Regions from separate parts of the Kribbella sp. NPDC104740 genome, predicted to be linked through region 3. Evidence: riboswitches for the same ligand, from Rfam matches in the RefSeq annotation. Region 3 holds a riboswitch; each other region holds the start of a gene.

Region 1 (7,097 bases), on a different contig from region 3:
GCCGAGGCGATCCAGATCAACGGCCAGGTCCGGGTGGTGGCCAGCACCGACCTGACCGACGACGCGCCCGGTGTCCGGGTGGACGGCGAGAAGCTGGTTTCGCCGTACGTGATCGAGGCGATCGGCGAGTCCCACAACCTGGCCGAGGCGGCCAACTTCCCCGGCGGCCTGGTCAGCGAGGTGACCGGTCCGCAGATCGGTGGCACCGCCGAGGTGACCGAGCTGCGGCAGCTGACCGTCAGCGCCTTGCACGCGCCGGAGGAGCATCGCTACGCTCGCCCGGCCCCCAGCCCGACCAAGTAGATCCTGAGCGAAAGAGGACCCGAGGTGTACCCCGAAGACCTGAAGTACACGGCCGAGCACGAGTGGGTGAAGGCCGGCGAGGAAGGCCCGGTGCGGGTCGGTATCACCGACTTCGCCCAGGACGCGCTCGGTGACATCGTCTACGTCCAGCTGCCCGAGGTCGGGGCCGTCGTACGGGCCGGTGACGCCTGCGGCGAGCTGGAGTCGACCAAGTCCGTCAGCGACCTGTTCGCCCCGGTCAACGGCACCGTCACCGCCGTCAACGAGGCGCTGGCCGACCAGCCCGACCTGGTCAACACCGACCCGTACGGCGAGGGCTGGCTGCTCGACATCCGCGTCGACGACGACGAGGAGGTGGCGGCCCTGATGGACGCCGACACCTACAAGGGCCAGCTCGACCCGTCCTGACGCACCAGGACTGATAGGTTTGCGGCCTCAACCGCCGGTCGAGGGTTGAGGGCGCAGTCCACACTTGCACCACGACAGTCATCACGGGGATCTACGACAACGTCGCCGGACCGCCGGCGATCGGGAGGATCACAGCATGCCGTTCTGCAACCAGTGCGGGCACGAGAACTCCGAGGGCAGCAGGTTCTGCTCGCAGTGCGGAACGATGCTCCCTGGCGCGGACCGTCCGGTGCCCGCCCCCGGCGTCACCGACACCGCGATGCTGACCCCGATCAGCGCCGAGCCCGACACCGAGCGGATCGAGCTGGCCGGTGAGGGACTGACCGCCGAGGACGAGGCCGCCGTCGGCGCGCTCCCGGCCGGGTCGGCGCTGCTGATCGTCCAGCGCGGCCCGAACGCGGGCAGCCGGTTCCTGCTCGACGTCGACGTGGTCACCGCCGGCCGGCACCCCGACAGCGACATCTTCCTCGACGACGTCACCGTCTCGCGCCGGCACGCGGAGTTCCGCCGCGACCCGGCCGGGGTCAAGGTCCGCGACGTCGGCAGCCTGAACGGCACCTACGTGAACCGCGACCGGATCGACGAGGTCGCGCTGAACAACGGTGACGAGGTCCAGATCGGCAAGTACCGGCTCGTCTACTACGCCAGTGGCCAGGCCTGAGGCTGACGCCGGAGGAAGCAGCATCGGAGCGGTGCTGCAGGTCCTGCAGGCCGAGTTCGCCGACGTCACCATCTCCAAGCTCCGCTTCCTCGAGGCCGAGGGACTGGTGACGCCGGCCCGGACCGCGTCCGGGTACCGCAAGTTCAGCGCGGCCGACATCGAGCGGCTGCGCTACGTCCTGACCGCGCAGCGCGACCAGTACCTGCCGCTGAAGGTGATCAAGGAACACCTCGGCGCCATGGACCGCGGGCTGCGGCCGACACCCGGTGGTCGTCCGGCGGCACCTGCGGCGGTCGAGCCTGCGGGTCTGCCGGTGGCGGAGGACTTCGGTGCCGACCGCACCGAGTTGAAGCTGACGCGTGAGGAGCTGCGCGTCGCGGCCGGGATCTCGGCTGAGTTGCTGGAGCAGTTGGAGAGCCACCAGCTGGTGGTGGCTCGCGGCAACCACTACGACGGCGACGCGATCCTGGTCGCGAAGGCGGCCGCCGAGTTCGGCCGGTACGGCGTGGAGCCGCGGCACCTGCGCCCGTTCCGGACGGCGGCCGACCGCGAGGTCGGGCTCATCGAACAGGTCGCCGGGCCTCGCCGGGACGACAAGACGCAGGAGCTGGCTGCGCTCGCCGTACGGTTGCACGCCGCACTCGTCAGGTCGCGGCTCAGCCGTTGACCGTACGTCGGCCAGCTTGTGTCGGCGTCGCGGAGTAGGCTGAGGGTGTGCGCGAAGTCGACGTAATCGGAGTCCGGGTCGAGATGCCCTCGAGTCAGCCGATCGTGCTGCTCCGGGAGGTCGGCGGTGAGCGGTACCTGCCGATCTGGATCGGTGCGGCCGAGGCCAGCGCGATCGCGTTCGCGCAGCAGGGGATGGAGCCGCCGCGGCCGCTCACCCACGACATCTTCGCCGAGGTGATCCGTGTCCTGGGTCACACCCTGACCCAGGTCCGGATCGTGAACCTGACCGACGGGGTGTTCGAGGCGATCCTGGTCTTCGACGACAAGACCGAGATCTCCGCCCGCCCGTCGGACTCGATCGCGCTCGCGCTGCGCACCGGCACGCCGGTGTTCTGCAGCGAGGAGATCCTCGCCGAGGCCGGCGTACCGGTCCCGGAGAGTGAGAACGACGAGGCCGACGAGGTGGAGGAGGAAGAGGAAGTGGAGCGCTTCCGCGAGTTCCTCGACCAGGTCTCCCCGGAGGACTTCGACAAGTCCTGAGGCCGCGCTCGAGCCTTCACCGGGACCCGCAAATTTGGTGTCTCTGGTACAAGGCCGGGTTGGTAACAATTCGGCCCGGAGTCGCGACACGCTTTCGGCTCGGAGCGGTTGTCGTTGACCGGGTCAAGTCGGCGGCTTACCTTGAAGGAGTTGTGAGGAGTTGTAACTCCACGGATGTAGTCCGTTCCAGTCGGTACCCAGGGAGGCTCAGGCGTGACACGCACCGGCGACACTGATCTGACGGCGCAGCAGGCGTCCGAAGCACGCGCCGACGCGGCCGCCGCAGCGGGGGTGCAAGGCCTGCTCTTCGACGACGACCTGCGCCCGATGCCGGAGGATGTCGGCTTCCGTGGCCCGACCGCCTGCGCCGCCGCGGGGATCACGTACCGTCAGCTCGACTACTGGGCCCGTACCGGCCTGGTCTCGCCGTCGGTCCGCCCGGCCACCGGCTCCGGCACCCAGCGGTTGTACGGCTTCCGCGACGTGCTGCTGCTCAAGGTGATCAAGCGCCTGCTCGACGCCGGCATCTCGCTGCAGCAGATCCGCACCGCGATCGCCCACCTGAGCAAGCGCGGCATCGACGACCTGACCCAGATCACGCTGATGAGCGACGGCGCCTCGGTCTACATGTGCACCTCGCCGGACGAGGTGATCGACCTGCTGGCCGGCGGCCAGGGGGTCTTCGGGATCGCGCTCGGTGGCGTCTGGCGGGAGGTCGAGGGCTCGTTGTCGGAGCTGCCGACCGAGCGCGCCGACGGCCACGACGAGGAGTCCGGCCCGCACGCGAACGACGAGCTCGCTGCCCGTCGCCGCGCCCGGATGACCGGCTGAGGTACGCTGCTCTCTAGCTGTTCACCGCACTCGGGAGAGACCCGTACGACGGGCGCCGAAGGGGCAATTCCTCCCCGGAACCTCTCAGGCCCATGGACCGGGTGCGTCAGGCGACTCTGAAGCGTGCTGCCGTGCGTGACAGAGGGGGAGGCCACCGGAAGCGACAGCCAGCAACGGAGCCTCTTGATGACTGAAATCTCAGCAACCTTCGCCGACCGCCACATCGGTCCGCGGGCCGACGAGGTGGCCCGGATGGTGCAGACCCTCGGCTACGCCGACGTCGACGCGCTGGTCGACGCCGCGGTCCCGGCCTCGATCCGCTCGGCCGAGCCGCTCCGGCTGCCCGAGCCGGCCTCCGAGGTCGACGCGCTGACCGAGCTCCGCCGGCTGGCCGGCCGCAACAACGTCGCCACCTCGATGATCGGCCAGGGCTACTACGGAACCTTCACCCCGTCGGTGATCGTCCGCCGCCTGGTCGAGAACCCGGCCTGGTACACGGCGTACACGCCGTACCAGCCGGAGATCTCGCAGGGCCGGCTGGAGGCGCTGCTGAACTTCCAGACCGTCGTGTCGGACCTGACCGGCCTGCCGACCGCGAACGCGTCGCTGCTCGACGAGGGCACCGCGGCCGCCGAGGCGATGACGCTGGCGCACCGGTCGAACCGGCGGTCGTCGGCTGGAGGGGCCAAGAGCAACCGCTTCCTGGTCGACGCCGACTGCTTCGCGCAGACGATCGCGGTGGTCGAGACCCGCGCCGAGGCGCTCGGCATCGAGGTCGTCGTCGCCGACACCACTCGCGGTCTGCCCGAGGGTGACTTCTTCGGTTTCCTGGTCCAGTACCCGGGCTCCGGCGGCGTCGTCCGCGACCTGAAGCCGCTGGTCACGGCGGCGCACGAGCGCGAGACGCTGGTTGCCGTCGCCTCCGACCTGCTCGCGCTGACGTTGCTGGAGGCACCGGGTGAGGCCGGCGCCGACATCGTCGTCGGGTCCTCGCAGCGCTTCGGAGTCCCCTTGTTCTACGGCGGTCCGCACGCCGGCTTCATGTCGGTCCGGGCCGGTCTCGAGCGGTCGTTGCCCGGTCGCCTCGTCGGCGTCTCGGTCGATGCCGACGGCGCGCCGGCGTACCGGCTGGCCCTGCAGACCCGTGAGCAGCACATCCGTCGCGAGAAGGCGACGTCCAACATCTGTACGGCTCAGGTCCTGCTCGCCGTCGTCGCGTCCATGTACGCCGTCTACCACGGCCCGGACGGACTGAAGGCGATCGCCGAGCGCGTGCACGCGAACGCCGACAGCCTGGCCGCCTCGCTGCGCGCCGGTGGCGTCGAGGTCGTGCACGAGCAGTTCTTCGACACCGTCCTGGCCCGCGTCCCCGGTCGCGCCGCCGACGTCGTCGACACCGCCCGGCAGAACGGGATCTGGCTGCGCCTGGTCGACGCCGACCACGTCGGGATCTCCTGCGACGAGAAGACCGACGCCGCCGCGCTCGGCCGGGTCTGCCGCTCGTTCGGCGTCCGGTACGACGCCGCGCTCGGCGGCGGGAACCTGTCCGAGGCCGTGGCCCGGACGTCGGACTACCTGACCCACCCGGTCTTCAACACGCACCGGTCCGAGACCGCGATGCTGCGCTACCTGCGCAAGCTGTCGGACTACGACTACGCGCTCGACCGCGGCATGATTCCGCTCGGCTCCTGCACGATGAAGCTGAACGCGACCACCGAGATGGAAGCGGTCACCTGGCCCGAGTTCGCCGACCTGCACCCGTTCGCGCCGATCGAGGACGCCGCCGGGTACGTGACGCTGATCGGTCAGCTGGAGCGCTGGCTGGCCGAGGTCACCGGGTACGCCAAGGTCTCGATCCAGCCGAACGCCGGCTCGCAGGGCGAGCTGGCCGGCCTGCTGGCGATCCGCGGGTACCACCGGGCCCAGAAGGAATCGAATCAGCGCAACGAGGACCGCAACGTCTGCCTCATCCCGTCCAGCGCGCACGGCACCAACGCCGCCTCCGCGGTGATGGCCGGGATGAAGGTCGTGGTTGTCAAGGGCAACGACGACGGCACCATCGACCTGGACGACCTGCGCAGCAAGGCTTCTGAGCACGCCGACAAGCTGGCCGCGATCATGATCACCTACCCGTCCACGCACGGCGTGTACGAGGAGAGCGTCACCGAGGTCTGCCGGATCGTCCACGACAACGGCGGTCAGGTGTACGTCGACGGCGCGAACCTGAACGCCCTGCTCGGCCTGGCCAAGCCCGGCGAGTTCGGCGGCGACGTCTCGCACCTGAACCTGCACAAGACCTTCTGCATCCCGCACGGTGGTGGCGGCCCGGGCGTCGGTCCGGTCGCGGTCGCGGCGCACCTGGCGCCGTACCTGCCGAACCACCCGCTGCTCGACCAGGCCGGTCCGGAGTCCGGTGTCGGCCCGATCTCGGCGGCGCCGTTCGGCTCGGCCGGTGTGCTGGCGATCTCCTGGGCCTACATCAGGATGATGGGCGCCGAGGGCCTGACGTCGGCGACCAAGGCCGCGGTGCTGACCGCGAACTACGTCGCCAAGCGGCTCGAGAACGCGTTCCCGGTGCTCTACACCGGCGAGAACGGCCTGGTCGCGCACGAGTGCATCCTCGACCTGCGGCCGATGACCAAGGAGACCGGTGTCACCGTCGACGACGTCGCGAAGCGGCTGATCGACTACGGCTTCCACGCGCCGACGATGTCGTTCCCGGTGCCGGGCACGCTGATGGTCGAGCCGACCGAGTCCGAGGACCTGGGCGAGCTGGACCGCTTCATCGACGCGATGATCGCGATCAAGCACGAGGTCGACCGGGTCGCGGCCGGGGAGTGGCCGGCCGGCGACAACCCGCTGGTCAACGCGCCGCACACGGCGTCCGCGGTGATCAACGACAAGTGGGAGCACGCCTACACCCGCGAGGAGGCCGCCTTCCCGCAGTCGGTCGACCGGACCACGAAGTACTGGCCGCCGGTGCGCCGCATCGACGGCGCGTACGGCGACCGCAACCTGATCTGCTCCTGCCCTTCCCCGGAGGCCTTTGAGTGACCGTTCGCCCTGAGACCGCCGCCGCCCTGTACGCCGAGGTGGCGGCGGCCCAGAGTGAGTGGAAGCTGCCGTCGATCACCGCGGGTGTGGTGCGCGACGGGGCGCTGGTGTGGACCGGGTCGCGCGGGCAGTTCGCTGGGTCCGGTGGTGAGCTGCCCGGTCCGGAGCGGCAGTACCGGATCGGGTCGATCACCAAGACGCTGACCGCGATCCTGGTGCTGCAGTGCCGCGACGACGGGCTGCTCGCGCTGAACGATGCCGTGGGCAAGCATTTGCCGGGGATCGCGTTCGGCGACCGGACGCTGCGGCACCTGCTGTCGCACTCCGGCGGCATGAACGCCGAGCCCGAGGGCCCGTGGTGGGAGCGCAACCCGGGCGTCTCGTTCGAGGCGCTGGCCGCGGCGATGGACGAGTCGCAGGCTGCGGGTGGGCCGGATCAGCGGTACCACTACTCGAACCTCGGGTACGGGTTGCTCGGTGAGATCGTCGCGCGGCTGCGGGGCGAGTCGTGGTTCGACCTGGTGCGGGAGCGGATCCTGCTGCCGCTGGGGATGCGGCGGACGACGTACTTCCCGGAAGCTCCGGCGGCTGAAGGTTTCTCGGTGCACCCGTTCAGCGGGCGGCTGGCGCC
Region 2 (7,097 bases), on a different contig from region 3:
CCGCGACGGCCCGGCGTTCGACCGGGTCGCCGCCTACGCGCGCCGCGGCACGGTGTTCGAGGGCGACGTCCCCGGCGTACCGGTCACGATCGCGTGGGGAACCCACGACCGGATCCTCCCGCGCAGCCAGGTGATCCGCGCCCACCACCAGATCCCGCAGGCCCGGATCGTCTCGCTGGCCGGCTGCGGCCACGTCCCGATGAACGACGCCCCGGGCCTGGTCGCGCACATCTTGCTGCAGGGCAGCGCTAGAGCGACTGCAGCCCCAGGACCGACAGGAGCCTGAGTTTCTCCGCGGCCTCCGAGTTCGGCGGAGCCGTGTAGACGACGATCCGCAGGTCGCTGCCCGGGACCGTGAGGACGTCGCAGTCGAGCAGGATCGGGCCGAGCTCAGGATGCTCGACCGTCTTGTGGTCGGTGCCGTGGAAACCGATCTGGTGGTCGTCCCACGCGGTCGCGAACTCGGCGCTGAGCGCGCGCAGGTCGGCGACCATGGCGTGCAGCTCGGTGTCCTTGGGGTAGCGGGTGACGGCCGCGCGCAGATCGGTGACCAGCGCGATCTTGAACCGCTCGGCCTGCTCGGGGGTCTGGCGAACCCGGCCGTACCCCGCCAAGGAGTCGGGGTCGCCGGCGAAGCGCCGCCAGATCAGGTTGCGCTGCCGGCCGCGCAGCGCGGACGGGTCGCCGAGCATCGCGGCCCACAGCGAGTTCCAGCTGATGATCGTCCAGGACGCGTCGGACACACTCAGCGGCGCACCCTCGAGCTGGTCGACCAGCCGCTGCACACCGGGCGGGATGTACGCCGAGATCCGCCCGGGCGCGGGCGGCGCCTGACCGGCCAGGACGAACAGGTGGTCGCGCTCGGCGTCACCGAGCCGCAGTGCGCGGGCCAGCGCGGTCAGGACCTGCGGCGACGGCGCCGACGACCGGCCCTGCTCCAGCCGTACGACGTAGTCGACCGACAGCCCGGCGAGCATCGCGAGCTCCTCGCGCCGCAGCCCGGGCGCCCGCCGTACGCCGTTCGCGGGCAGGCCGGCCTCGGCCGGGCTGACCCGGTCGCGCCACGCGTGCAGGGTCTTGCCGAACTCGGACACCTGTCCAGTATCGCGCTGTCGCCGGAGTACAGCCTGGTACTGCCGTTCCCCAGGCTGTCGCGGGTACTGCCTGTCCGGCGCGGTCCCGGCCAGGGTCGAGACATGACCATCACACTGATCACCGGGGCGAACAAGAGCCTCGGCTACCAGGCCGCCCGCGAACTCGTTGCCCTCGGCCACCTCGTGTACGTCGGGGCGCGCGACCCCGGGAAGGGGCGCCGGGCTGCTGAGGAGCTGGGCGCGCGGACCGTCCAGCTCGACGTGACCGACCCGGCGTCGATCCGCGCCGCGGCCGGGCAGATCGAGGCCGAGGAGGGGCGGCTCGACGTCCTGGTGAACAACGCGGGCATCCCCGGGCACCTGAACAGCGCCGGGATCCCGGGGCATCCGTCGACCGCCCGGGAGGTGACGGCGGAGACGCTCCGGACGGTCTTCGAGACGAACGTGTTCGGCGCCGCGCAGGTGCTGCACGAGTTCCTGCCGCTGCTCGGTGCGAGCGATAACCCGGTGGTCGTGAACGTGAGCAGCGGGCTCGGGTCGATCACCGGAGTCCCGTTCGAGGGCGAGTCGCCGGTCGAGTCGTGGATCCCGGCACCGGGCTACGCGGCGTCGAAGGCGGCGCTGAACATGCTGACCGCGCAGTTCGCCTACCTGCTGCCGGAGCTGCGGATCAACACGGTCGACCCCGGCTACACCGCGACCGACTTCAACGGGCACCGCGGGACGCAGACCGTCGAGGAGGGCGCGGCGATCATCGTCCGGGCGGCGACGGTCGGGAAGGACGGGCCGACCGGCAAGTACCTGAGCGCACAGGGCCCGGTCGCCTGGTAGCCGAGCGCCGGTCTGGGGGCGGCGAGCGGCGAGCTACGGGACCAGTTCGTCCAGCCAGCCGAACAGCCGGTCGGCGAGGTTCGGGTCCGGCTCGGGATCTCCGTCCGGCGGGTCGGACGGCGTCTCGGTCGGCGTCGGCGACGGCGACGGCGTGTCCGACGGCGTACCGGAGGTCGGCTCGACCGTCGGCGTCGGGGTCGGTACGACCGGTGGCCGCGCGGTGATCGTCGGCAGCGGCCGCCGATTCGGGTCCTCGGCCGGGACCGTCGTCGGCGCGCCCGGGGTCGGGCGGCCGGCGTGGGTGCCGCTCGGGTCCTCGCGCTGGACGTCGCCGCGGCCGACGCCCCACGGCTCGGTGGAGGGCGCGAGCGTAGGCGTGACGACCGGGCTGCGCGGGTCGCCGTCGACGTACGGGTAGCGCTGGTCGGCCGGGTCCACGGCCGGGAGGCCTGCGACCGGGTTGACCGCGTCGGGGTCCCCGCCACCGGGCAGCGGTAGCAGGCCGGCGACGGCCAGGGCGGCGTACAGGCCGATGGGCAGGGCGATGCAGGCGGCGGTACGGCGGGCCCTCTTGCTCCTCAGCGGGGTCCGGCGCGGTGCTGCCTGTTCTTCCTCGGAGAACAGACTCACAGTTCCGGCACAGTAGCGGGTGTTCACACGTTTCAAACAGGTCTTGGAACGATCTTCACCCTTTTTGTCATCTGTCCGGCAGGGAAGACTGCCCGGCATGACAATCCTGCTGCTGCACGGCCTCGGCGCGACCCGCCGGGTCTGGGACGGCTGGCCGACCACTTCCGCCCACTCCCCCGACCTCCCCGGCCACGGCACCGCCGGCCCGCTCGACAGCTACAGCTTCGAGTCGATCACCGCCGCCGTCGCCCAGAACCTGCCCGACCTCAGCACCGTGATCGGCCACTCGCTGGGCGGTGTGATCGCCCTCGAGCTGGCCAGCGGCCGGTACGGCGTCCGCGTGGACCGCGTGATCGCCCTCGGCGTCAAGGTCACCTGGTCGGACGAGGACCTGGCCCGGACCGCGGCACTCGCCGCCAAGCCGGTCACCTGGTTCGACACCCGCGACGCCGCCGCCGAGCGCTACCTGAAGATCTCCGGTCTCCAGGGCCTGGTCGACCCCGCGAGCGACGCCGTCGACCACGGGCTGCGCGAGCAGGACGGCCGCTGGCGGCTCGCGCTCGATCCCCGCGCGTTCGGCGTCGGCGCCCCGAACATGGCCCGCCTGCTCCGCGACGCGCAGGCGGACGTCGTACTGGCTCGGGGTGAGCTGGACCCGATGAACACCGACGCCGAGCTGTCAGCGCTGCACGACCAGGTCGTCACGCTGCCCAGCGCCGGTCACAACGCCCACGTGGGGAACCCGTCAGCACTCGATCACGTTGACGGCCAGGCCGCCTCGTGACGTCTCCTTGTACTTGATCTTCATGTCGGCGCCGGTCTCGCGCATCGTCTTGATCACCTTGTCCAGCGTGACCACGTGCACCCCGTCCCCGTGCATCGCCATCCGGGCCGCGTTGATCGCCTTCACCGAGGCCATCGCGTTCCGCTCGATGCACGGGATCTGGACCAGCCCGCCGACCGGGTCGCAGGTCAGGCCGAGGTTGTGCTCCATCGCGATCTCGGCCGCGTTCTCGACCTGCTCCGGCGTACCGCCGAGCACCTCGCACAACCCGGCGGCGGCCATCGAGCAGGCCGACCCGACCTCGCCCTGGCAGCCGACCTCGGCGCCGGAGATCGACGCGTTCTCCTTGTAGAGCACGCCGATCGCGCCGGCGGCGAGCAGGAACCGGACGGCGCCGTCGTCGGACGAGCCCGGGACGAACCGCCGGTAGTAGTGCAGGACAGCGGGAATGATGCCCGCGGCACCGTTCGTCGGCGCGGTGACGATCCGGCCGCCGGAGGCGTTCTGCTCGTTCACCGCGAGCGCGAACAGGTTCACCCAGTCCATCACCTTGAGCGGGTCGACCGACCACTTGTCGCTGCTCAGCTTCTGGTGCAGCGCGTGCGCGCGGCGCGGGACCTTGAGGCCGCCGGGCAGCACGCCCTCGGTCTCGCAGCCCTCGTCGACGCAGTCCTGCATCACCTGCCAGATGTGCAGCAGGCCGGATCGGATCTCCGGCTCGGTGCGCCAGGCCAGCTCGTTGTGCAGCATCACCTCGCTGATCGCGAGACCGGACTCGCGGCACCGGTCGAGCAGCTCGGCGCCGGTCAGGAACGGGTACTTCAGCGGCGTCCGGTCCGGCACGATCCGGTCGCCGGCGGCCGCGTCCTCGTCGACGACGAACCCGCCGCCGACCGAGTAGTAGGTGCGTTCCCGCAGTACGGCGCCGTCGGCCGAGCGCGCGACGAAGGTCATCCCGTTCGGGTGGTAGGGCAGCGCCTTGCGGCGGTGCATCACCAGCTGGGTGTTCTCGTCGAACGCGATCTCCTGCCGGCCGGCCAGCCGGATCCGCCCGGCCGCGCGGATCCCCGCGACCCGGTCCTCGACCGAGCCGGTGTCGACGGTCTCGGGGTCCTCGCCCTCGAGACCGAGCAGGACCGCCTTGTTGCTGCCGTGCCCGTGCCCGGTCGCGCCGAGCGAGCCGAACAGCTGCGACTCGACGGCCGTGGTCCGGTCGAGCAGCCCGTCGGCCTCGAGGCCGAGGGCGAAGGTGCGGGCGGCGCGCATCGGTCCCACGGTGTGGGAGCTCGACGGGCCGATCCCGATACTGAACAGGTCGAAAACGCTGATCGCCATCTGGAGGTTCCTTCCGGTCTTCGTTGACCGATCGGTGTGCCTCCCCGCTCTGTTGGGCGTGCTGCCTTCCAGAGGTGCCTCGCCCGTGCGGTGAGGGTGCCTGAGAGATTCTTGGGGAGAGTTGCTCCTACGGCGCCCAGGTCGGGCCTGGGTCTCTCCCGCACGGGTTCATACGGCGGGTGCTGCTGACGATCGCGACGGTACGGCGGCCCGGCCGTACTCGTCAATCCGGCCGGGCGCGGTCAGCCCAGGCGGTCGGTCCGGGCCGCCCACAGCTCGAAGAACCAGGTGAACAGCGGGGGAACGCTTGCCGCCAGCGCCAGCAGCGTGGTCGGCCAGCTCCAGCGCAGCGGCTTGCGGACGACCGCGACGGTCAGCACGTAGGCGACGAAGATGCCGCCGTGGATCGGCCCGAAGACCTGGACGCCGATCTCGTTGTCGGACAGCACGTACTTGAACAGCATCCCGATCAGCAGCCCGGTCCACGAGATCGCCTCGGCGATCGCCACCACCCGGAACCAGGTCGCATGCTTGGAACCAGCCGGCGCGTCCACGGCTGCAACAGTCTCGGTCATCAGACCAGTGACCCTAACAAGCAGCTCCAACCCCGGGGTCGGCTCGGGGGCGCTGCCGGATGCCGGTCAGGGTCCGGGCGGCCAAGGATCGAAGCGTGAAGAGACAAAGTGTTTGGTGTGCCGCCCTGGCCGTCGTTCTGGCCACGCTGACCGTCCCCGCCACTGCCGCTGCCCCGGCCGCCGAGCCGGCCGCGGAGCCGCCCGTCCAGCTAGCCGCCTCGCGTCCGTTGAGCTGGTCGGCCTGCGCGCCCGAGCCGGGCGACACACCGGAGGAGATCGCCCTGCTCCCCGGCTCCGAGTGCGCGACGCTCACCGTCCCGATCGACTGGAACCATCCGTCCGCAGGCACCTTCGAGCTCGCGGTCGCCCGCCGGAAGGCCCAGCAGCAGCGAGTCGGCGTACTGGTGTTCGGACCGGGCGGACCCGGCGACTCCGGCGTCGACCGGATCCGGACCGGGATGAGCCGCTTCAGCCGGCAGCTCGAGGACCGCTTCGACATCGTCAGCTTCGACCCGCGCGGTGTCGCCCGGAGCAACGCCGTGAAGTGCTCGGCCGCGCTGGTCGCCCGCCAGCCGTCGCCGATCCTCCAGAGCCAGCAGGACTTCGACGACACCATCACCTACAACCGCGAGCTCGCAGCAGACTGCCGGAAGAACACCGGCCCGGTCTACGACCACCTCGACATGCTGCAGACCGTCCGCGACGTCGACGCGATCCGGGCCGCACTGGGCGAGTCCCGGATCTCCTTCCACGGCAGCTCGTACGGGACGCTGCTCGGCCAGCAGTACGCCGAGCGCTACCCGCGGCGGGTCCGCGCGCTCGTGCTGGAGAGCGTGTTCGACCACGGGCCCGCGTCCACCGGCGAGTTCCTCGACGAGCAGGCATGGGCCGGGCAGGACTCGTTCGACGAGTTCGTGAAGTGGTGTACGACGGCGACGACCTGCTCCCTGCACGGCCAGGACATCCACGTCCTGTGGGATCGACTGATCGCCAGAGCCGATCGTGGTGACCTGCCGGACCCACAGCGCCCGGCGTACCCGATCAACGCGTTCCAGCTGAGCTTCGTGACGTTCCGGACGTTCTACGGACCCGACTGGGCCCGACTGGCCGACCTGCTCGACAAGCTGGACCAGAGCCCGCCGCCGACCGCCGTACCGCCGGTCCCGACCGGACTGACCAGCTTCGCGTTCGTGACGTTCTGCCACGACTTCGACCTGCCGGTCCGCGACTACCGCGAGTACGCCGGCCACCTGCGGCGACTCGCGCGGGACAACGAGGACCTGCGCTACCCCGGACAGCTGCTGGCCGTGGCGACCTGCCTGGGTTTGCCGAAGGCAACCAATCCGCAGCGCACTCCGCAGCGGCAGGACCTGCGGACACCGGCGCTTCTGGTCAACAGCCTGCACGATCCGGCGACCGGCTACAACGGTGCGAAGAGCGTGGCCCGCCAGTTCGGGCGGGACGGCGTACTGCTGACCTACCGCGGCTGGGGCCACGGCAGCTACACCACCAGCCCCTGTGTCGAGCGGGCGGTCGACCGCTACCTGGTGACGCTGGCCTTGCCGGCGCGCGGCTCCGCGTGTCCGAGCATCCCGCCGAGCTGACCGAGCAGCACCTCGCGGAACGTGGCCGGGTCCGGCGCCGGCTGGCGCAGGGCCCGGCTGACGATCGCACCGGTCAGCGCGGTCAGCAGGAAGTCGGTCACGTCGGCCGGGCGGTAGGTGTCGCTGAACGAGCCCTCGACCACGCCCTCGGTGACCGCTGCCAGGAACGGCGTCCGGTAGCGGGCGAGCACCTCGTGGCTGTGCGCGCGCAGCTCGTCGTCACGCATCGCCGCCCGCCAGAACT
Region 3 (7,097 bases):
GCCCCCGCGAACACCGAGTTCGCCGTCGTCAGCTCGATCTTCCACCGCGACGACCAGGCGATCGACTACGCCGACCAGTTCACCCCCGAGATCTGGCTGGACGGCCGCGCCGACGGCGACTGGCCCCTGCTCCCCTTCAGCGAAGGCCCAGCAGTCTGCCCCGGCCGCAACGTCGTCCTCCTCACCACCAGCGCCGCCACCAGCCACCTCGCCCAGCACCACACCCTCGACGTCGACCCGACAACCCGCGCGGCCCTCACCCGCCCGGCACTCCCGAAAACCCTCGACCACACCAGAATCCGCCTCGGCTTCTGGCCTCGCTGACCTCACCCGGCAGCGGCGTACAACCGAAAGGCGGTCCCGCCCACGGCCCCCAGCTGCGGGTCCGGATCGAGCAGCCGCACACACGTCCCGGTCCGGTCGGCGAACACGGCGTACCGCCCGAGCGCCGTGCTGACCGGCGCGATCAGCCAGTCGAGCTCCTCGTGGGTGCGGTAGAAGTCGTCGACACCGCCCACGTCGTACACCCCACCGGCGCCCAGCGCCGCCTCGGCCGGATCCCGGACGAGCACGATCGTCGCCTGGCTCCCAGGCGCCGCGAGCAACGCCGTCTCGTCGTCGGGCCAGCCGACAGCCACCAGCCCGAGCCCTCGGTAGTACTCCACACTCGCCTCCAGGTGCTCCACCGGTCGCACCTCGAGCAGCAGTTTCATCGTTGTCCCCTTCACCTCTCCGTACGCCGTACGCCGGCCGCGCGGGCCTCGTCGGTGCGGTCGCCGACCGCCGAGATCCGCTCGGCCAGACCCGGATGCTCGCCGGCGAGCCGCGGGCCGGCATCGGCCAGCGGCCCGAGCAACGCCGCCGAGTCGCTGCCACCGAGCGCGTCGTGCACCCGGTCCACGCTCGCCTGCGTCGGCCGGTCCAGGCCGTCGAGCGCGCTCACCTGCCCGGCGAGGCGGCGCAGATCAGCCGCGTTGTCCCGGGCCCACGCCACCACCGCCCGGTCCCCCGCGCGCTGATCACGCGCCGCGCGCACCCGCTGTTCACCGGTCATCGCCGGCGCCTCGAGATCAGCGTTCAGCCGCAGGTACCGCTTCTCCGCGGCCTGCCGGCTCGCCACACCGAGGGCGGGGGCGAGGTCGGCCCAGCTGACCCCCGCCGCCCGCGCGGCGTCGATCAGCTGGGGCTCCCACACCGTCAGCTGCTCCCGAAGAGCCCGGATCCGCTCCAGCGCGGCCAGCAGCTCCGCCCGGTCGGCGGCGTCGCCTCTCCGCTCGATCGCCGCACTCACGAACGCGAGCGCCGCCGCCGTACCGTCCTGCTCCATCGGTTCTCCCACCTCGCAGCGGTCACCTGGTCAGGTGCCGAGCTCCTGCCGCTCGTTGCCTGCGGCATCGATCTGGATCTTCCGCGGCTTCGCCCGGGCCGCCACCGGGATCCGCACGGTCAGCACGCCGTTGTCGTAGGCCGCCGCGATCCCGTCCGCGTCCAGCCCGTCGCCGAGGAACAGCTGCCGCGAGAACACCCCGAGCGGCCGCTCCGCCACCTGCATCTCGACCCCGTCGGCCACCGCCGCCGGCCGGCGCTCGGCCCGTACGGTCAGCACGTTCCGCTCGACGTCGAGGTCGATCGCGTCCGCCGCGACGCCGGGCAGGTCGAACAGCACGACGTACTGGTCGCCGGAACGGTAGGCGTCCATCGGCATCGGGTTCGGCCGGGTCCACGTCCCCGGCGCCCCGCTCACCTGCTGGGCCAGTCGGTCGAGCTCGCGGAACGGGTCGGTGCGCATCAACATCGTTTCCCACCTCCACAGATCGTTGTCCGGTCTGTCAACACGCAGCACCGTTCTAACATGTCATCGGAAAGCTGACAAGATCCTCGTCATCCATCCGCTGACGGTTTCCGCATGCCCGCGGGTACCGGTCAGCTGGTCCGTCTTGCAGCAGGCGGGTTCTCGGGGGGCGCACCGGAAGGACACGACGATGACCGTCGGCGGCGTCGACACCTACTACGACTACGACGAGCAGCAGTGGAAGCACCGCAAGCTCGGCGGTGGACCGGTACGGCGGAAGCCGGTCTGCCCGCTTCCGAAGACGATTCCGGCGGAGATCCCCCGGGAGGAGGCGGCCGACCAGCGGGTAGCCACCGAGCCGCCGCCCCGGAGGTTCTAGGCGTACAGCGGGTGAGCAGCAGCCAGTACGCCGACCCGGCGCTGCAGGTCTGACAGGTCGGCCTCCGCGTCGGCGGTCAGCGCCTCGGCGATGATGTCGGCCACCTCGGCGAACGCCTGCTCGCCGAAGCCGCGGGTCGCCAGCGCCGGCGTACCGATCCGCAGACCCGACGTGACCATCGGCGGCCGCGGGTCGAACGGGACGGCGTTGCGGTTGACGGTGATGTCGATCGAGGCCAGCCGGTCCTCGGCTTGCTGACCGTCGAGCGTGCAGTCGCGCAGGTCGACCAGGACCAGGTGGACGTCGGTCCCGCCGGAGACCACTGAGATGCCGTGCTTGGCGACGTCGGGCTGAACCAGCCGCTCGGCGAGGATCCGTGCGCCGGCGAGGACGCGTTCCTGGCGCTCGCGGAACTCCTCCGAGGCGGCGATCTTGAACGCGACCGCCTTGCCCGCGATCACGTGCTCGAGCGGCCCGCCCTGCTGGCCGGGGAACACCGCCGAGTTGATCTTCTTGGCCAGGTCGGCGTCGTTGGTCAGGATGATCCCGCCGCGCGGGCCCGCCAGCGTCTTGTGCGTGGTCGACGTCGTCACGTGGGCGTGCGGCACCGGCGACGGGTGCAGCCCGGCCGCGACCAGCCCGGCGAAGTGCGCCATGTCGACCATCAGGTACGCACCGACCGCGTCGGCGATCCGGCGGAACTCGGCGAAGTCCAACTGCCGGGCGTACGCCGACCAGCCGGCCACGATCAGCTTCGGCTGGTGCTCGTGGGCCAGCCGCTCGACCTCGGCCATGTCGACGCGGTGGTCGTCGGCGTTCACCTGGTACGGGATCACGTCGTACAGGCGGCCGGAGAAGTTGATCTTCATCCCGTGCGTCAGGTGGCCGCCGTGCGCCAGGTTCAGGCCCATGATCGTGTCGCCGGGCCGGATCAGCGCGTGCATCACCGACGCGTTCGCCTGCGCACCGGAGTGCGGCTGCACGTTCGCGTACGCCGCCCCGAACAGCGCCTTGACCCGGTCGATCGCGAGCTGCTCGATCACGTCGACGTGCTCGCAGCCGCCGTAGTACCGGCGGCCCGGGTAGCCCTCGGCGTACTTGTTGGTGAGCACCGAGCCCTGGGCCTGCATCACCGCGGCCGCGGTGTGGTTCTCCGAGGCGATCATCTCCAGGCCGTCGCGCTGCCGGGTCAGCTCGTCGGCGATCTTCACCGCGATCTCCGGGTCGAGGTCGGCCAGGTCCGCGTTCAGGCTCGGGGCGACGACCTGCTGGAAGGCGCTCACAGCTCACCACCGTGCTTGGCCGCGTAGTCCTCGGCCGACAGCAGCGGGCCGTCGGCGGTGGCGTTCACCTTGAACAGCCAGACGCCGTACGGGTCCTCGTTGATCGCGGCCGGGTCGTCGGCGACCGCGGGGTTGACCTCGACGATCTCGCCGGTCACCGGCGAGTACAGGTCGGAGACGGACTTGGTGGACTCCACCTCGCCGCAGCTGTCCCCCGCGGTCACGCTCGCGCCGACCTCGGGCAGCTCGACGTAGACGATGTCGCCGAGCGCGTCGGTGGCGATCGCGGAGATGCCGACGGCAACGACGCCGGCGTCCTCACGGGCCACCCACTCGTGCTCGTCGGAGTACTGCAGGCCGGCCTTGACGGTGGGCATCTCGGTCCTCACTTCTGGCGCTGGTAGAAGGGCAGGGTGGTCACTTCGAACGGCTCGGGCGTCCCGCGCAGGTCGACGTGCAGTGCGGTGCCCGGCTCGGCGTGCTCGACGTCGACGTAGGCCAGAGCGACCGGTACGCCGAGCGTCGGGCTCGGCTGCCCGGAGGTGATCTCGCCGACCACGACACCGTCCTTGAGCACCGGGTAGTGGCTGCGCGGCGCGCGCCGGCCGGCGCCGGTCAGGCCGACGAGCTTCCGGGCCGATCCCGTTTCCTTGCGCTGGGCAAGGGCGTCCCGGCCGACGAAGTCCTTGCTGAGCGCAACGACACCGCCGAGCCCGGCGGCGTACGGGTCGCCGTCGCGCGACAGTTCGTTGCCGTACAGCGGCATCCCGGCCTCGAGCCGCAGCGAGTCGCGCGCGGCCAGACCGCACGGGGTCAGCTCGCCATCCTCGGCGACGGCCTCGATCGCCTGCCAGACCTCGGCGGCGTCGTCGTTGCCGACGAAGATCTCGAACCCGTCCTCGCCGGTGTAGCCGGTGCGCGCGACCGGGAGGTTGCGGTCGGCAAGCGTCACCTCGACGGCGGCGTAGTACCTGAGCTCGGTGAGGAGCTGCTGCTGGTCAGCCGGGACCAGGCGGAGCAGGATCGCCTCCGCCTTCGGGCCCTGGACGGCGATCAGCGACGTCCGCGCCGAGGCGTCGTCGACGGTGACGGCGAAGTCCTTCGCACGCTCGGCGAGCGCCGCGACGACGGTCTCGGCGTTGCCCGCGTTCGGGACGACCAGGAACGCGTCCGGACGCCGGTAGGTGATCAGGTCGTCGATCACGCCGCCGTCCTCGGCGCAGATCAGCGAGTACTTCGCCTTCCCCTGCGCCATCGCGGAGATCTTGCCGACCAGCGCGTGGTCAAGGAACGCCGCGGCGTCCGGGCCGGTCACCCAGACCTCACCCATGTGGGACAGGTCGAAGAGCCCGGCGGACCGGCGTACGGCGTGGTGCTCGGCGAGCTCGGAGCGGTACTTGAGCGGCATCTGCCAGCCGCCGAAGTCGGTGAAGCTCGCGCCGAGGCGCTCGTGCTGGGCGCGCAGCGCCGTGTACTTGTCGGGCATGGGAACTCCAGAATCCGGGTGGCAGGCGCCACGCGATCAGGGTTCCTCCCCGCTCTGTATCGGACCTGAGAGTTTCCGCGCCGGGACCTGCGCTTGCACCGTCGGTGAGCCGGACGACCGGCTGCTTTCCAGAGTTGCCTGACCGCGGCGGTACGGGGGCCTGAGAGATTCCCGGGGAGGGTTTGCTCCTACGGCACCTGCACGGCGGCAGGATTCTCCCGCCGCGGATCATCAGCGTGTTCAGTTGTCGCTGGCACCCTAAGCGGGCCGCCACCGGGCGCGCAAGGCGGCCGCGTACCGGCGGCGCGTTCGGGTCAGGGCAGCTGCAGACCGAAACCAGGCCGGTCGGGGACGGTGAGGTTGCCGTCCGCCCACGCGTACGCGCTGGTGTCGAGGCCGACCGTCTCGCCGGGCACGCCCTCGACCGTCGGGACGTTGCCGAGGCCCGCGGCCAGCTGTGCGGCGTACAGGGTCTTGAGTGGGAGCCCCCACGCGTGCGGCGACGCCTGGCAGCTCACCCGGGGCATCACCTGGCGCCAGCTGGTCAGCCCGAAGCTGACCACGTCCATCAGCAGGACGTCGATGTCCCCACGGTCGGCGATCTCGAGCAGCGGCTCCAGGTCGGGATTCGACTCGCCCTCCGCGATCAGCGTTCCCGAGCCGTTCAGATGCTTCTTCAGGCGTGCGAGATCAGCCGCGTCGTCGAGGAACGGCTCCTCGACCCAGTACAGCTCGCAGTCCGCGACCGCCTTCAAGTACTCGAGGAAGCCGTCGCAGTCGTACCCGTCGTTCGCATCCACCAGAATCCGGTGCTCCGGGTACGCCGAACGCACGGCCCGCGTCACCTCGATGTCCCGCGCGTCACCTTCGGCCCGGGACATCCACCGGTTCCCGCGCCCGATCTTCAGCTTGAACGCCCGGTACCCCGCGGCGTCGTCGGCCGCGCAGTGCGCCAGCACCTCGTCGACACCGCCCGGGCCGTCGAGATCCGCGAAGTAGATCGCGCCGTCGTAGCAGGCGACCGTCGTACTGCCTCTGGATCCCAGCATCGCGTGCACCGGCAGATCGAGGATCTGCCCCGCGAGATCGTGCAGCGCGAAGTCCAGCCCCCGCAACGACTCGTCCCGTACGCCGCTCGCGGGGTCGATCAGCTCCCCGACCGACTTCCCGATGACGTCGGGCACCGGACCGGCTTTGAGGCCCCACCCGGTCTTTCCGGTGTCGGTCCGCAGGACCACGACCTCGTCGACGGGACCGTCCCCGTGACTCCCCAACCGGGCGTTCCGGCCGATCGTCCGCGGGTAGCGGGACCGGATCGTGCTGACCTCGACGCTGCTGACGAAATGGTGGTCCAGAGACATCTGCACTCCCAACGGCGGCTTTCCCCGAGTCTGCTGCGCCGCCGGACCGCGCAAACCTCGGCACCGTGAGCGAGACGTGGGTCACACCAGCTCGTTGTCACAACCCCCGGGGTGACGTCTGTCAAAGGGGTGACAACAGACGAACGTTCTGAGGAGACCCGTGATGGACGCCCGCATCGATCTGCACAGCAACCCGCTCGCCGGTCAGGTCCTGAAGTACATCAACTCGGCCGGGCACGCGGTCGGGAAGTCGAGCCTGCCGATGGCGACGCAGGAGTTGGTGAAGCTGCGTGCCAGCCAGATCAACGGCTGCGGTTTTTGCACCGACATGCACTTCAAGGACGCCGTCGCCGCCGGTGAGACCGCGCAGCGGCTGAACCTGGTCGCGGCCTGGCGGGAGGCGACGGTGTTCACCGAGCCCGAGCGCGCCGCGCTCGAACTGGCCGAGGAGGGCACCCGGATCGCCGACGCGGCGGGTGGGGTGTCCGACGCGGCGTGGGCCAACGCCGCGAAGCACTACAGCGAGGACGAACTGGTGGCGCTGGTCTCGATCATCGCGATCATCAACACCTACAACCGGATCAACGTGATGGTCCAGCAGCCGGCCGGCGCGTACGAGCCGGGCATGTTCGGCTGATCACGCCGGGATCGTGGTGTGTTTCGGCTGATCACGCCGGGATGGTGAAGTTGATCAGGCCCCCGTCGCGTTCGGCGGGGGCCTGCGGCCAGCGGCGGCGGATCAGCCGCAGCGTGCGGTCGTTCGCCGTACTGACGACGAGCAGGAGCTGACGAGCGC

What was found. Region 3 has a riboswitch for glycine ahead of gcvT (glycine cleavage system aminomethyltransferase GcvT). Riboswitches for the same ligand answer to the same signal wherever they lie in the genome.
Region 1: another riboswitch for glycine. It lies ahead of gcvP (aminomethyl-transferring glycine dehydrogenase); the one in region 3 lies ahead of gcvT (glycine cleavage system aminomethyltransferase GcvT).
Region 2: another riboswitch for glycine. It lies ahead of ACZ6Z4_RS18605 (L-serine ammonia-lyase); the one in region 3 lies ahead of gcvT (glycine cleavage system aminomethyltransferase GcvT).

Annotation. Positions count from the first base shown of each region.
Region 1 is NZ_JBVJNV010000006.1:181,620-188,716, forward strand. Features, by position in the region: gene ACZ6Z4_RS28910 (DUF881 domain-containing protein) at 1-303, shown strand, start outside; gene gcvH (glycine cleavage system protein GcvH) at 328-711, shown strand; gene ACZ6Z4_RS28920 (FHA domain-containing protein) at 848-1,372, shown strand; gene ftsR (transcriptional regulator FtsR) at 1,404-2,039, shown strand; gene ACZ6Z4_RS28930 (bifunctional nuclease family protein) at 2,087-2,581, shown strand; gene ACZ6Z4_RS28935 (MerR family transcriptional regulator) at 2,795-3,412, shown strand; glycine riboswitch at 3,434-3,522, shown strand; gene gcvP (aminomethyl-transferring glycine dehydrogenase) at 3,599-6,466, shown strand; gene ACZ6Z4_RS28945 (serine hydrolase domain-containing protein) at 6,463-7,097, shown strand, end outside.
Region 2 is NZ_JBVJNV010000003.1:526,375-533,471, forward strand. Features, by position in the region: gene ACZ6Z4_RS18580 (alpha/beta fold hydrolase) at 1-286, shown strand, start outside; gene ACZ6Z4_RS18585 (helix-turn-helix transcriptional regulator) at 249-1,094, opposite strand; gene ACZ6Z4_RS18590 (SDR family NAD(P)-dependent oxidoreductase) at 1,197-1,925, shown strand; gene ACZ6Z4_RS18595 (hypothetical protein) at 1,959-2,555, opposite strand; gene ACZ6Z4_RS18600 (alpha/beta fold hydrolase) at 2,653-3,339, shown strand; gene ACZ6Z4_RS18605 (L-serine ammonia-lyase) at 3,301-4,674, opposite strand; glycine riboswitch at 4,753-4,845, opposite strand; gene ACZ6Z4_RS18610 (DUF3817 domain-containing protein) at 4,917-5,249, opposite strand; gene ACZ6Z4_RS18615 (alpha/beta hydrolase) at 5,345-6,853, shown strand; gene ACZ6Z4_RS18620 (TetR/AcrR family transcriptional regulator) at 6,790-7,097, opposite strand, start outside.
Region 3 is NZ_JBVJNV010000001.1:1,817,975-1,825,071, reverse strand. Features, by position in the region: gene ACZ6Z4_RS08615 (cytochrome P450) at 1-324, shown strand, start outside; gene ACZ6Z4_RS08610 (hypothetical protein) at 327-713, opposite strand; gene ACZ6Z4_RS08605 (hypothetical protein) at 725-1,327, opposite strand; gene ACZ6Z4_RS08600 (Hsp20/alpha crystallin family protein) at 1,358-1,795, opposite strand; gene ACZ6Z4_RS08595 (hypothetical protein) at 1,983-2,171, shown strand; gene glyA (serine hydroxymethyltransferase) at 2,168-3,454, opposite strand; gene gcvH (glycine cleavage system protein GcvH) at 3,451-3,831, opposite strand; gene gcvT (glycine cleavage system aminomethyltransferase GcvT) at 3,840-4,940, opposite strand; glycine riboswitch at 4,985-5,078, opposite strand; glycine riboswitch at 5,079-5,171, opposite strand; gene ACZ6Z4_RS08575 (mandelate racemase/muconate lactonizing enzyme family protein) at 5,255-6,301, opposite strand; gene ACZ6Z4_RS08570 (carboxymuconolactone decarboxylase family protein) at 6,465-6,938, shown strand; gene ACZ6Z4_RS08565 (GNAT family N-acetyltransferase) at 6,970-7,097, opposite strand, start outside.